3 regions of the Micrococcus sp. TA1 genome follow, and region 2 is predicted to be linked to each of the others. Evidence: riboswitches for the same ligand, from Rfam matches in the RefSeq annotation. Region 2 holds a riboswitch; each other region holds the start of a gene.
What was found. Region 2 has a riboswitch for glycine ahead of GGQ69_RS08705 (amino acid permease). Riboswitches for the same ligand answer to the same signal wherever they lie in the genome.
Positions count from the first base shown of each region.

Region 1: another riboswitch for glycine. It lies ahead of gcvP (aminomethyl-transferring glycine dehydrogenase); the one in region 2 lies ahead of GGQ69_RS08705 (amino acid permease).
Region 3: another riboswitch for glycine. It lies ahead of GGQ69_RS16120 (hypothetical protein); the one in region 2 lies ahead of GGQ69_RS08705 (amino acid permease).

Region 1 covers NZ_JACHNW010000005.1:4,799-8,786, reverse strand. The annotation lists gene gcvP (aminomethyl-transferring glycine dehydrogenase) at 1-1,841, opposite strand, end outside; glycine riboswitch at 1,988-2,108, opposite strand; gene GGQ69_RS15170 (SDR family oxidoreductase) at 2,659-3,570, opposite strand; gene GGQ69_RS15165 (type I restriction endonuclease) at 3,710-3,988, opposite strand, start outside.
Region 2 covers NZ_JACHNW010000001.1:2,006,547-2,010,534, forward strand. The annotation lists gene GGQ69_RS08700 (Na+/H+ antiporter family protein) at 1-585, opposite strand, end outside; gene GGQ69_RS08705 (amino acid permease) at 673-2,028, opposite strand; glycine riboswitch at 2,184-2,284, opposite strand; gene GGQ69_RS08710 (sugar porter family MFS transporter) at 2,349-3,806, opposite strand.
Region 3 covers NZ_JACHNW010000011.1:7,439-11,426, reverse strand. The annotation lists gene GGQ69_RS16130 (LysE family translocator) at 1-635, opposite strand, end outside; gene GGQ69_RS16125 (class I SAM-dependent methyltransferase) at 868-1,704, shown strand; gene GGQ69_RS16120 (hypothetical protein) at 1,716-2,060, opposite strand; glycine riboswitch at 2,215-2,313, opposite strand; gene GGQ69_RS16115 (phosphoribosyltransferase) at 2,512-3,159, shown strand; gene GGQ69_RS16110 (dihydrofolate reductase family protein) at 3,266-3,877, shown strand; gene GGQ69_RS16105 (dihydrofolate reductase family protein) at 3,881-3,988, shown strand, end outside.

The sequences.
Region 1 (3,988 bases), on a different contig from region 2:
AGGTGGTACTTGCGGATGGCCAGCAGGCCGGCGTATTCCCCCTGGGAACCGGCGTTGGGCTGCACCGAGACCCCCGCGTAGCCGGTGATCTCGGCCAGCTTCTCCTCGAGGTCCGTCAGCAGGTAGCGCCAGCCCTCGGTCTGGTGGTCGGGCGCGTACGGGTGGATGGAGCAGAACTCGGGCCAGGAGATGGACTCCATCTCCGCGGTCGCGTTGAGCTTCATGGTGCACGAGCCCAGCGGGATCATGGTGCGGTCCAGGGCCAGGTCGTACCCGGAGAGGCGCTTGATGTAGCGCAGCATCTGGGTCTCGGACTTGTACGTGTTGAAGACCGGGTGGGTCATGTACTCGCTGGTGCGCTGCAGGGACGCGGGGATGTGCCCGCTGGCCCGGCCGGCGTCGGGTGCCCCGGTGTCCCCGGACTGCCCGCTCCCGGCACCGGCCGGGAGGGCCTCCGCGGGGGCGCCGAAGGCGGACAGCACCGCGAGCAGGTCCCGGTCCGTGGTGGTCTCGTCACAGGAGATGCCGACCGTGCCCGCGTCCACGAGGCGCAGGTTCACCCCGGCCGCCTCGGCGGCGTTGACCACGGTGCGGGCCAGTCCGGGCACGGAGACCTGCACGGTGTCGAAGAAGGACTCGTGGTTCAGCGTGAACCCGGCGGACTGCAGGGCTGCGGCCAGCCGGCCGGCCTGCCGGTGGGCGTGCTCGGCGATCGCCCGCACGCCGTCCGGGCCGTGGTAGACGGCGAACATGGAGGCCGTGATCGCCAGGAGGGCCTGGGCGGTGCAGATGTTCGAGGTGGCCTTCTCGCGGCGGATGTGCTGCTCACGGGTCTGCAGGGCGAGGCGGTAGGCGGGCCGGCCGGCCGCGTCCTGCGAGACGCCGACGAGACGGCCGGGCAACTGGCGCTCCACGCCCTTGTGGACGGCCATGTAGGCGGCATGCGGGCCGCCGAAGAACAGCGGGACGCCGAAGCGCTGGGTGTTGCCCACGGCGATGTCCGCACCCTGCTCGCCCGGGGGGACGATGAGCGCGAGGGAGAGCAGGTCGGCGGCGATGGCGACCATGCCGCCGCGCTCCTTGGCCTGGGCGATCACCGCGGAGTGGTCGTGGATCCGGCCGGAGTCCCCGGGCTGCTGCAGCAGGATGCCGCACAGGCCCTTCTCCTCCAGATCGGCCGCGAGGTCCTCGGGCAGGCCCGCTGAGAGGTCCGCGACGCGCACGTCCAGGCCGAGGGCGCGGGCACGGCCCTCCACCACGGTGCGAGTCTGCGGGTAGAGGTCGGCGTCGATCAGGGTGATGCCGTTGGCGTTCTTCCGGTTGGCCCGGTGCATCAGCAGCACGGCCTCGGCGGCGCCGGAGGCCTCGTCCAGCAGGGAGGCGTTGGCGATCTCGAGGCCGGTGAGGTCGGCGACCATGGTCTGGAAGTTCAGCAGGGCCTCCAGCCGGCCCTGGGAGATCTCCGGCTGGTAGGGGGTGTAGGCGGTGTACCAGGCCGGGTTCTCCAGGACCTTGCGCAGCACCACCGGCGGGGTGACCGTGTCGAAGAAGCCCTGGCCGATCATCTGGGTCTTGACGATGTTGCGGTTGGCGATGGCCCGCAACTCCTCCAGGACGGCGGCCTCGGTCCGGGCCTCGGGCAGGTTCAGGGGCTCGTGCTGGCGGATGTCCGCGGGCACGGCCTCGTCCACGAGGGCCTCCAGGGACTCGAAGCCCAGGGCGGCCAGCATCGTCTCGGCGTCCGCCTGGCGGGGACCGATGTGACGGCTGGTGAACGGGGCTGACGCGGTGTCCCGCGGCTCGTGGCGTTGACCGGTGGACGGGGTGACGATGGCGTTCATGGGTTCTCCTCCAAGGCGCTTCTCGGGCGCGGATCGGTACCTCCCCGCTCTGTCATCGACCTGAGAGATTCCGCACGTATCTGGAGGATACGTGCTTGCACCGTCGGTGGCCGAGGCGTTGGGGGCCTGGCACTTTCCAGAGACGCCGACCCTGCGCGGTACGTGGGCCTGAGAGATTCTCGGGGAGAGATTGCTCCTTCGGCGTCCGGCGCCGCCGGGTCCGGAGGCCCGGATCCTGCAGCACCGGCACTCTCCCGCGCGGGAGATGTGGCGCGGCACCAGTCTGGCACAGCCGCACCGCCGACGTCCCCCCGAGTCGCTGGGTGCGCGCGCCCTCACCCTTCCCACAGGTCAGGGTCCTGCCGCGGCAACGGTCATCGGCGTCACCGTCGATACTGCGTGGCCTCGCCGTCGACGTCCCGGCCCCTCAGGTGGACAGGGCGTCCAGGCTCTGGATGAACCGGGACAGCACGGCCCCGTCGAACGGCTCGGGGACGCTCCCGACCCTCAGCTGGGGGATCTCGTGCTCCACGTGGGCGCGCCCGGACGGCGTCGCCGCCCGCGAAGCCCGTTTCGACGGTGTCCTCGATCGTCGCCACGGCGAACCGGCCGCTGAGCCAGTCCCGGTCGGGGACGCAGTCCTGCACCGGAGACCACGTGATCCGGCCGGACTCCGTGGCAGTCCTCAGCCGCCGCAGGATCTTGGTGGCGATGGGGGCCTCGAGCTCGTTCCGCTGCATGGTGGGGCGCCGATCGTTCGTCGGGGATGTCCTGGGTGGTGGAGACGTCCCGGAGGGTCCGGTCCGCCGGAGGGGTCTCAGAACACCGGCAGCCCGCCGGTCACACCCAGCACCGTTCCGGAGACGTAGCTCGCCTCGGCCGGGTTCGCCAGGAACACGTAGGCCCCGGCGAGCTCGGCGGGCTGGCCGATCCTGCCGAGCGGGGTGTCCGCACCCATGTGGGAGACGGCCTCGGGGGTCTTGGTGGCCGGCTGCAACGGCGTCCAGACCGGTCCGGGCGCCACCGCGTTCACCCGGATGCCCTTCGGCCCGAGCTCGCCGGCGAGGTTCGCGGTGACGTTGTTCAGGGCGGCCTTCGTGGCGGCGTAGTCGATCATCGTCTCCGAGGGCTGGTAGGCCTGTACCGAGGTGGTGTTGATGATGCAGTCCCCGTGGGACAGGTGCGGCACGCACGCCCGGGTCAGCCACAGGGTGCCGTACAGGTTGGTCCGCACCGCCCGGTCCAGGTCCTCGGTCCGCAGCCCCTCGATCCCGGGCTCTCCGCGGGCCCAGTGGTAACCGGCGTTGTTGACCAGGATGTTCAGGCCGCCCAGTCCCGCGACCGCCTCCTCGGCGATCCGCCCGCATTCCTGCTCGTCCCGCAGGTCCCCGGGTACGGTCACCGCCGTGCGGCCGGCCTTGTCGATCCAGCCGACCACGTCCTGGGCGTCCTCCTCCTCCTCGGGGAGGTAGTTGATCGCCACGTCGGCACCCTCCCGTGCGAAGGCGATCGCCACGGCACGACCGATGCCCGAGTCACCGCCCGTGATCAGGGCCTTCAGCCCCTCGAGCCGGCCCCGCCCGACCCAGCTGGACTCCCCGTGGTCCGGCACCGGGTCCATGGGGGCGGTCAGCCCGGGCGGTTCCTGCTGCTGTGCCGGCATGGTCCCGTCCTGCCCGGCCATCGACTGCGCGTGCCGCGCCACCTGCGGATCCTCGTGCTGCGTCATCTCACCGCTCCCCTCAACTCACCCGAATACGGCAACGAACAGAACCGCCGTCGCTTTTGGATCAGACTATGGGGACGCCCTCTGGACCGGAATGGCCAGACCGCTCGCGTGGAGACTGATAAGCCCGAGGACCATCAGATCAAGAGGCGGTCTGATATCCGCGAACACTCTCTCGGAGCTCTTCGGCGTGGTTGTAGATGTCCACCAAGTTCGTGAGCGGAACGCGGGTCTCCGCCTTGTGTGCGTCGAAGATACCCAGGTACTTCTGAGATCGATTGAAGTGGAGGCGGGCTATGGGTTTCCGGTTGTTGTCATCCAGCAGAATTGCGAAGTAGGACTTTGCATCACGGTGCACAATACGCTCCGGACCGACCTCACTGCAGACGATGGCGCGCACGATGTGGAAGCCTTCCAGCTC
Region 2 (3,988 bases):
GAGCTCGACGTCCATGCCGTACTTGGCCATCTCGTCGAGGATGATGTTCTGGAAGATCAGGCCGAATCCCAGCGGGATCAGCATGTAGGGGGCCTTCAGGCCGAAGGTCAGCGCCGTGGCGACGGCCCGGCGGTCCATCCTCATCCGGTTGAACACGCTCAGCAGCGGCGGGATGAGGATCGGGATGAAGGCGATGTGGACCGGGACGATGTTCTGCGACAGGCAGGCGAGTCCGGCGATCCCGAAGAGGGTCATCGCCCGCCGGCCGGAGATCAGCGGCAGGATCCGGCGGATCAGCTTCCCGGTGATCCCGGAGCGGGCGACCATGACCGACAGGATGCCGAGCAGGATGTAGCTCAGGGCGGTCTCCCCCTGGCCGCCGAGCCCGTCGACGAGGATGGTCACCGTCTCATCGGGGGTCAGCCCCGCGAGCAGTCCCGCGACGAGCGTGGCGATGAGCAGGGCGACGATGACGTTCACGCGGGCCAGGCTCAGCGCGGCGAGCACGAGCACGGACACGACGACGGGATTCAACAGCACAGCGGGGACGACCTCTTCGGTGGCGCGGGCGGCGTGATGGCGCATCCGCGCCCCGAAGAGTGTAGCCGGAGTACGGGTCCACTCACCCGCAGCACGGTGCCGTCCCCGGTGACCCGACGGCGGCGGGCCCGGTCAGCCGAACAGGCTGAGCAGGATGCCCCCGACCGCCACGATTCCGGCGATGACCACGAAGACGTTCGAGATCGCGCCCCGGAACGGCGCCAGGGCGGGGACCTTCCGGATGGCGTACATCGGCATCAGGTAGAGCACAGCCGCGATGACCGGCCCGGCCAGTGATTCGATGAGCCCCAGGATGCTCGGGTTGAGCACGCCGGCGATCCAGGTGCTGGCGATGAGGAACACGCTGATTCCGATCCGCAGTCCGCGGTCGGAGAAGCGCCGGGACTGCGGGTCCACCATCCCGCGCATGATGCCCTGCGCGCCCTCGAACGCCCCGAGCCAGTGGCCGAAGAAGGACGAGCCGATGGCCGTGACGGCCACCGCCGGCCCGAGCCAGGCGATGATCGGCAGGCCCATGACGTTGGCCAGGTGGGAGAGCACCGGCAGGTTGGCGTCCTTGGCGGCCTGCAACCCCTCGGGGCCGAGGGCCAGCACGCAGGACCAGACGAAGCCCATGGTGAAGACCACCAGCAGGATGGAGGTGACGCGCAGGACGGAGGAGGCCTTCTGCACCGAGCCGGCCCCGTAGCGCTGGCGCAGGGACACCGAGAACTGCGAGATCGCCGGGGAGTGGTTGAACGCGAAGACCAGCACGGGGATCATCAGCCACAGGGACATCGCGAAGTCGCCGGCGGCGGGCACGGCCCCGAAGCCCTCGAAGGACCAGGACGGGATGAGCAGCAGGGTGACGGAGAACAGGACCGCGATCAGCGGGTAGACCAGCCACTGGGTGACGATCAGCATGACGCGCTGGCCGGCCACCATCACGGCGGACATCAGCAGCACGAGCACCCCGGAGAGCAACCAGCGTGGCCACGGGTCCATGCCCAGCTGGTTGACCATGAGGCTGTCCACGGTGTTGGTGATGCCGACGCCGTAGATGAGCACGATCGGGAAGATCGCCAGGAAGTACAGGATGGTGACCAGGCGGCCGGCGGCCTCGCCGAAGTAGTCCCGCACCACGCCGGTGATGTCACGGTCGGCCCGGGGCGAGGCGACCACCATGCGGGACAGCGCCCGGTGGGAGAAGTAGGTCATCGGCCCGATGATCAGCGTGGCGATGATCAGCGGCCACATCCCGCCCAGGCCGGCATTGATCGGCAGGAACAGGACGCCGGCGCCCACGGCGGTACCGAACAGGCCGATCGTCCAGCTCGAGTCGAAGCGGTTCCAGCCCGGCGCGGCGGCCGTGCCGTCCGGACGGCCGGGTGCCGGGCTCTCGAGGGTCGGGGCTGCGGCGGGGGCGTGGCCGGCTGGTCCGGCCTCGGTCCCGCCGGCGACGGGCCCGGTGGGGCGGCTGGGTTCCATGGGTTCTCCTCAGGTGGACGTGGGACGGTGGTCCCCTCGTGTCCTCCCCGCTCTGTCCATGGACCTGAGAGTTTCGCGTCGTGCCGGCCCGGAGCCGGTCGGCCGCTTGCCCCGTCGGTGGTCGCGCGTGGGTGTGGCGACGCTTTCCAGAGGTGCCCAGCGATCCGGTACGGGGGCCTGAGAGATTCCCGGGGAGGGCTTGCTCCTTCGGCGTCGCGCATCTTAGGTGGTGCGGGATCTCTCCCGGACCGCTCAGTGGCTGATTCCGGGAGACTACTGTAATGCACCTCACACGGGTGCGTGAAATCGCGGCCGGGTCCTCACCGCGCGGGCGTGCTCCTGCGGGACTTCCGGACGATGCCGGTGTCCTGCATGTCCTCGAGCTCGCGGCCCTTCGTCTCCGGGACGAAGCGCCAGACGAAGAGGAAGGACAGCACCGCCATCACCGCATAGAGCCCGTAGGCCACGGTCAGCCCGATCTCGGCCAGCCACGGGAACGTGGTGGAGACCGCGAAGTTCGCGGCCCACTGGGCCGCCGCGGCCACGGCGAGCGCCCCGGCGCGAATCCGGTTCGGGAACATCTCCCCCAGCAGGACCCACACCAGGGGCCCCCACGTGGCACCGAAGAAGACCACGAAGGCGTTGGCCGAGATCAGGGCCACCGTGGACCACGGCTGGCCCAGCTCTGCGGCCGTGGTGCCGTCGGCGCCCTGGACGACCTGCGCGAAGGAGAAGGCCACCGCCATCAGGCCCAGTGAGGCCGCCATGCCCAGGGACCCGACGAGCAGCATGGGGCGCCGCCCCACCCGGTCCACCAGCAGGATGGCCACGATCGTCACCAGGATGTTCGTGACCGACGTGATCACCGTGATCGTCAGGGCGTCGGACTCCCCGAAGCCCACGGAGCGCCACAGCGTGGTCGAGTAGTAGAAGATCACGTTGATGCCCACGAACTGCTGGAACACGGACAGGACGATGCCGATCCACACGATCGGCCTCAGGCCCATCGCCGGTCCGCGCAGGTCGCGCAGGGACTCCCGCCGCTCGGACTCCAGAGTGTCCTTGATCTGCTCGATCTTGAGGTTGACCCGTTCGATGCCGGTGAAGTCGTACAGGACCTGGGCCGCACGGTCGAGGTCACCGCGGGCGACCAGGTACCGGGGTGACTCGGGCAGGCGGAACGCGAACGCCCCGTAGAGCACCGCCGGCACGGCCTCGGCCATGAACATCCAGCGCCAGGCCTCCAGTCCCCACCACAGCGTCTCGGCCGCGCCCCCGGCCAGGTTCGCGAAGAGGGCGTCGGACAGCAGTGCCACGAAGATGCCGGTCACGATGGCCAGCTGCTGCAGGGAGCCCAGCCGGCCCCGGACGCCGGCCGGGCTCACCTCGGCGATGTAGGCCGGGGCGATCACCGAGGCGGCGCCCACGCCCAGGCCGCCCACGACCCTCCAGATGATCAGGCTCCACACGTCGAAGGCCAGCCCGGAGCCGAGCGCGGAGACCAGGAACAGCACCGCCGCCAGCAGCATGACCCGGACCCGGCCGAAGCGGTTGGCGACGGGACCGGCGAACCAGGCCCCCAGGGCGCAGCCGATCAGGGCCGAGGACACGACGAAGCCGGTCAGCCCGGGTCCGAGTGCGAAGCCCGACTCGAGGGCGTCGACGGCGCCGTTGATCACCGCGGTGTCGAAGCCGAACAGGAAGCCACCCAGGGCGGCGGCGATACAGATGCCGATCACGCGGATGTTCACGCGGTCGGCGGGATTCTTCGGCGTCATGACTTCCTCCGTGGGGGCGTGACCGGATGCCCCACCCTACTGCCGCTCCATGCCAGGGCGCAGGTCCTGGGACCCGCGAGGCCTGGGACCCGCCAGGCCGGGCCCGGGCCCGCGCTCCGGCCGCCCGCAACACTCTCCCCTTCGGGTCACTCCGACTGTAAGATGGATCTCAGTCAACTTAG
Region 3 (3,988 bases), on a different contig from region 2:
GTCACCCGGTCGATGGCGGCCAGGGACCGCGGGCTGGACAGCCAGCGGCGTGCGTAGCCGCCCCCGATGATGAGCACGGCGAACCAGCTCATCGTGAGCGCGGCGTGCACCCCGGCCAGGGCCGCACCCATCAGCAGGGGCGAGACGCCGTCGGGGAGGAACTGCGGGATGGTGGCGATGTAGAACACGCCGACCTTGGGGTTGAGCAGGTTGGTGCCGGCACCGGTCAGCCAGCCGCGCCAGGGAGGGTCGGCGGGCGCCGGGGAGCCGGCGCCCCAGCCCCCCGGTTCGCCCGGGGAGGCGGCACCCGTCACGGCAGTGTTCACCGGGTCCCTCCCGGTGCCGCGGAACGAGGACCAGATCATCGACGCACCCAGCCAGAGCATGTACGCCGCCCCGGTGATCGTCAGCACGCGGTAGGCGAGCTCTGAGGCCGCGAGCAGGGCGGAGACCCCGACGGCGGCGGCGATGCCCCACACCACGGCCCCGGTGGCGACCCCGGTGGCGGTGGCCCACGCGTAGGGGCGGGACCGGGTCAGCGAGGACCGCAGCACCAGGGCGGTGTCCAGTCCGGGCACCAGGGTCAGCAGGCCGGCCACCACGGTGAAGGCGAGCAGGGCGTCCAGGATCGTCACCGATCCAGTGTAGTCAGGGAGGGTCGCCGGACCGGAGGAGATCAGGTGGTCCCCGGCCCCCCGTCCCGGCCCTTCCCGGGGCCCAGCCCGCGGGGAGGGCAGCGCCTCGTTCCTGTCTGCCGGACGCCCCCGGTGGGATACTGGTGCCGCATGACCCGCCACCGGTGGGTGGGCATCCCCGCCCTGGCGAGCCGGCCGTCCAGCACATCCCAGTGACTCCGGAGAACCCGTCATGAGCCAGACAGCAAGCCAACCCGGTGCCGACCGCGACCTGAAGTCCAGGCACCGCACCATGTGGGCCTCGGGTGACTACCCGGGCATGGTCGAGACGTGGTTGCTCCCCCTCGGGCCGAGACTCGTCGAGGCAGCCCGCGTCACCTCCGGCCAGCGCGTCCTGGACGTCGGTGCCGGCACGGGCAACGCGTCCCTGCCGGCAGCGGCCACGGGGGCGAGGGTCACCGCCGTCGACCTCACTCCCGAGCTGCTGGACGCAGGGCGGCTGCGCGCCGAGGCGCAGGGGTTCGACCTGGAGTGGGTGGAGGCCGACGCCGAGCACCTGCCCTTCGAGGACGCCTCCTTCGACGTGGTGATGTCCTCGATCGGCGTGATGTTCGCCCCCCACCACCAGGAGGCCGCCGACGAGCTCGTGCGCGTGTGCCGGCCCGGCGGGACGATCGCCCTGCTGAGCTGGACGCCCGAGGGCGTGGTGGGCGGGCTCTTCCGCACCATGAAGCCCTTCGCCCCGGCGCCCCCGCCCGGAGTGCAGCCGGCGCCGCTGTGGGGCACCGAGGAGCACCAGCGCGCCCTGCTGGGTGATCGGGTGGCGGTGGACTCCGCCAGCCGGGGCACCCTCGAGGTCACCGCCTTCGGCACGCCGCGCGAATTCGCCGAGCATTTCAAGGCGTCCTACGGCCCCACGATCACCGTCCGCAGGAACGCCGAGGGCGAGGGCCGTGCCGAGGAATTCGACCAGGCGTTCCAGGCCTTCTTCGACGAGGCGAACGTGGGGACCGAGGACCGGGCGCGCTTCGAGATCGAGTACCTGCTGACGGTGGCCACCCGGAGGTAACCGAGGCCGGCCTACCCCGGGACGGTGACGTTCCGGATGGTCATCTCGACGGTGTCGAAGGTGAGGTCGAGCATGGCCTCGAGCTGTTCGCGGACTCCGACGACCACCTCCGTGGTGCGGGTGACGTCCGCGTGGGGGGACAGGAAGCACTCGATCCACAGCCGCGGTGCGCGCCGGGGGCCGTCGATGCGGACGAGGGCGTCCTCGACGTCCCGGTGCGTCATCAGTCCGGTGGCCGCGGCCTGGGCGATCTTGGCGCACCGTTGCTCCGCCGCGGCGCCGGGGCCGGTGGGGCGGCCGGCCGGGGAGGCCTCACCGCCCGGGGTGAGACCGGGGCATGCACGTGCATTCGTCATCCGGGGAACTCCTGGGGTCTGCGATCGTTCTCGCGTCGTCTGTAGGTTCCTCCCCGATCTGTTGCGCGGCCTGAGAGTTTCCATCCCACCCGGGCGGGGCGGGACTTGCTCCTTCGGCGAGCACGGCGAAGACCGCGCTACTTTCCAGATGTGCCTCGGTGCGGCGGTGCGGGGGCCTGAGAGTTTCCCGGGAGGAATTGCTCCTACGGCGCCCGACCGGTGGTGCCGGACGGGACTCTCCCGCCACACCTCAACGGCAACGGCTATTCTGCTGTGATTGCGATCACAGTGTAGTCAGGCATTTGATTTGTATGCAAAATATGCCGTGAATCTCGTCACACGGGGTCATCCGGGCCGTTGCCGGGAACGCCGGGTGGTCGGGGGCCCTTCCAGTGCCACGACCGGCGCGCCTACGCTGGGGGCGACCCACAGCCCATCCCAGGGAGGGGACGTGCCGGAATTCCAGGACAGATACGACGCCGGTGCCCAGCTCGCAGCGCGGCTCGCCCCGCGCTGGGCCGGGCACGCCGACGTCGTGGTGCTGGGCCTGCCCCGCGGCGGGGTGCCGGTCGCGGAAGTGGTGGCCCGGGAACTGCGCGCACCGCTGGACGTGATCATGGTCCGCAAGCTGGGGGTGCCCTCCTACCCGGAGCTCGCGATGGGTGCCATCGGTGAGCAGGGCGTCCGGCTCCAGGACGAGGGCACCATCCGGCACTTCGGGGTCACGCAGGAGCAAGTGGCGCTGGTCGAACGCCGCGAGCAGCAGACCCTGGACCGCCGGGCGCGGCTCTTCCGTGCCGGCCGGGAGCCGCTGGACCTCACGGGCAAGACCGCGATGATCGTCGACGACGGCATCGCCACGGGCTCCACCGCCCGGGTGGCCTGCAGAGTGGCCCGGGCCCTCGGGGCGGCGCGCGTGGTGCTGGCCGTGCCGGTTGCCTCGCGGACCACCGTGGACTCGATGCTCATGAGCCGCGAGGCCGACGAGATCGAGGTACTGGCCACCCCCCGGGGCTTCCGGGCCGTCGGGGCCCACTACCGGGACTTCGCCGCCGTCGACGACGAGACGGTCGCGGCGATCCTGTCCCGCGGTAGCTGAACCCCGGCCCGTCGCGACCGGGTGTTCCCGGACGCGACGGCCCTCCCTACTGTGGGACGAGGAGAGGGCGCCAGCGACCCCTGCGGCGCCGACGGAAGGACCATCCATGCGCATCGTCATCACGCAGAACATGACCCTGGACGGGCGGATCGAGATGCTCGACGACTGGTTCGACCCCGCCGACCAGGACCCGGAACTGGTCGGGGAGATGCGGCGCCAGACGGCCGGCGAGGACGTGCTGCTGCTGGGCCGGCAGACCTTCGAGGACCTCCGCGGCTACTGGCCGCACCGGGCGGATGACACCACCGGAGTGGCCGAGGCCCTGGACCGGGCGGACAAGCGCGTGGTCTCCGCCACCCTGACCGACCCGCAGTGGGAGAACACGACCGTCATCGGCGGCGACCCCCTCCAGGCCGTCCGGGAGCTGCGGCGGCAGGACGGCCGTGACGTGGTCGTCACCGGGAGTATCCACCTGGCGCACACCCTGATCGAGGCGGCGCTGGTGGACGAGTTCCGCATGTTCACCCACCCGGCCTGGCAGGGCCGCGGGCGGTCCTTCTTCCCGGACGGTTTCGATGCCCCGCGGCTGCGGCGCATCGACGGCAAGGTCTTCCCCCACGGGGTGGTGTACGCCGCCTACGAGCTGGCCGGACTGGCCCACGGTGACGGTCCCGGGGGCACCGCGCTCGCCGGACTCGGCTCGGAACAGGAGGACTGAACGATGGGCAAGCTCATCTACTCGGTGATCGCCTCCCTGGACGGGTACATCGCCGACGAGGCGGGGGACTTCTCCTGGGCCATGCCGGACGCCGAGGTGCACCAGTACGCC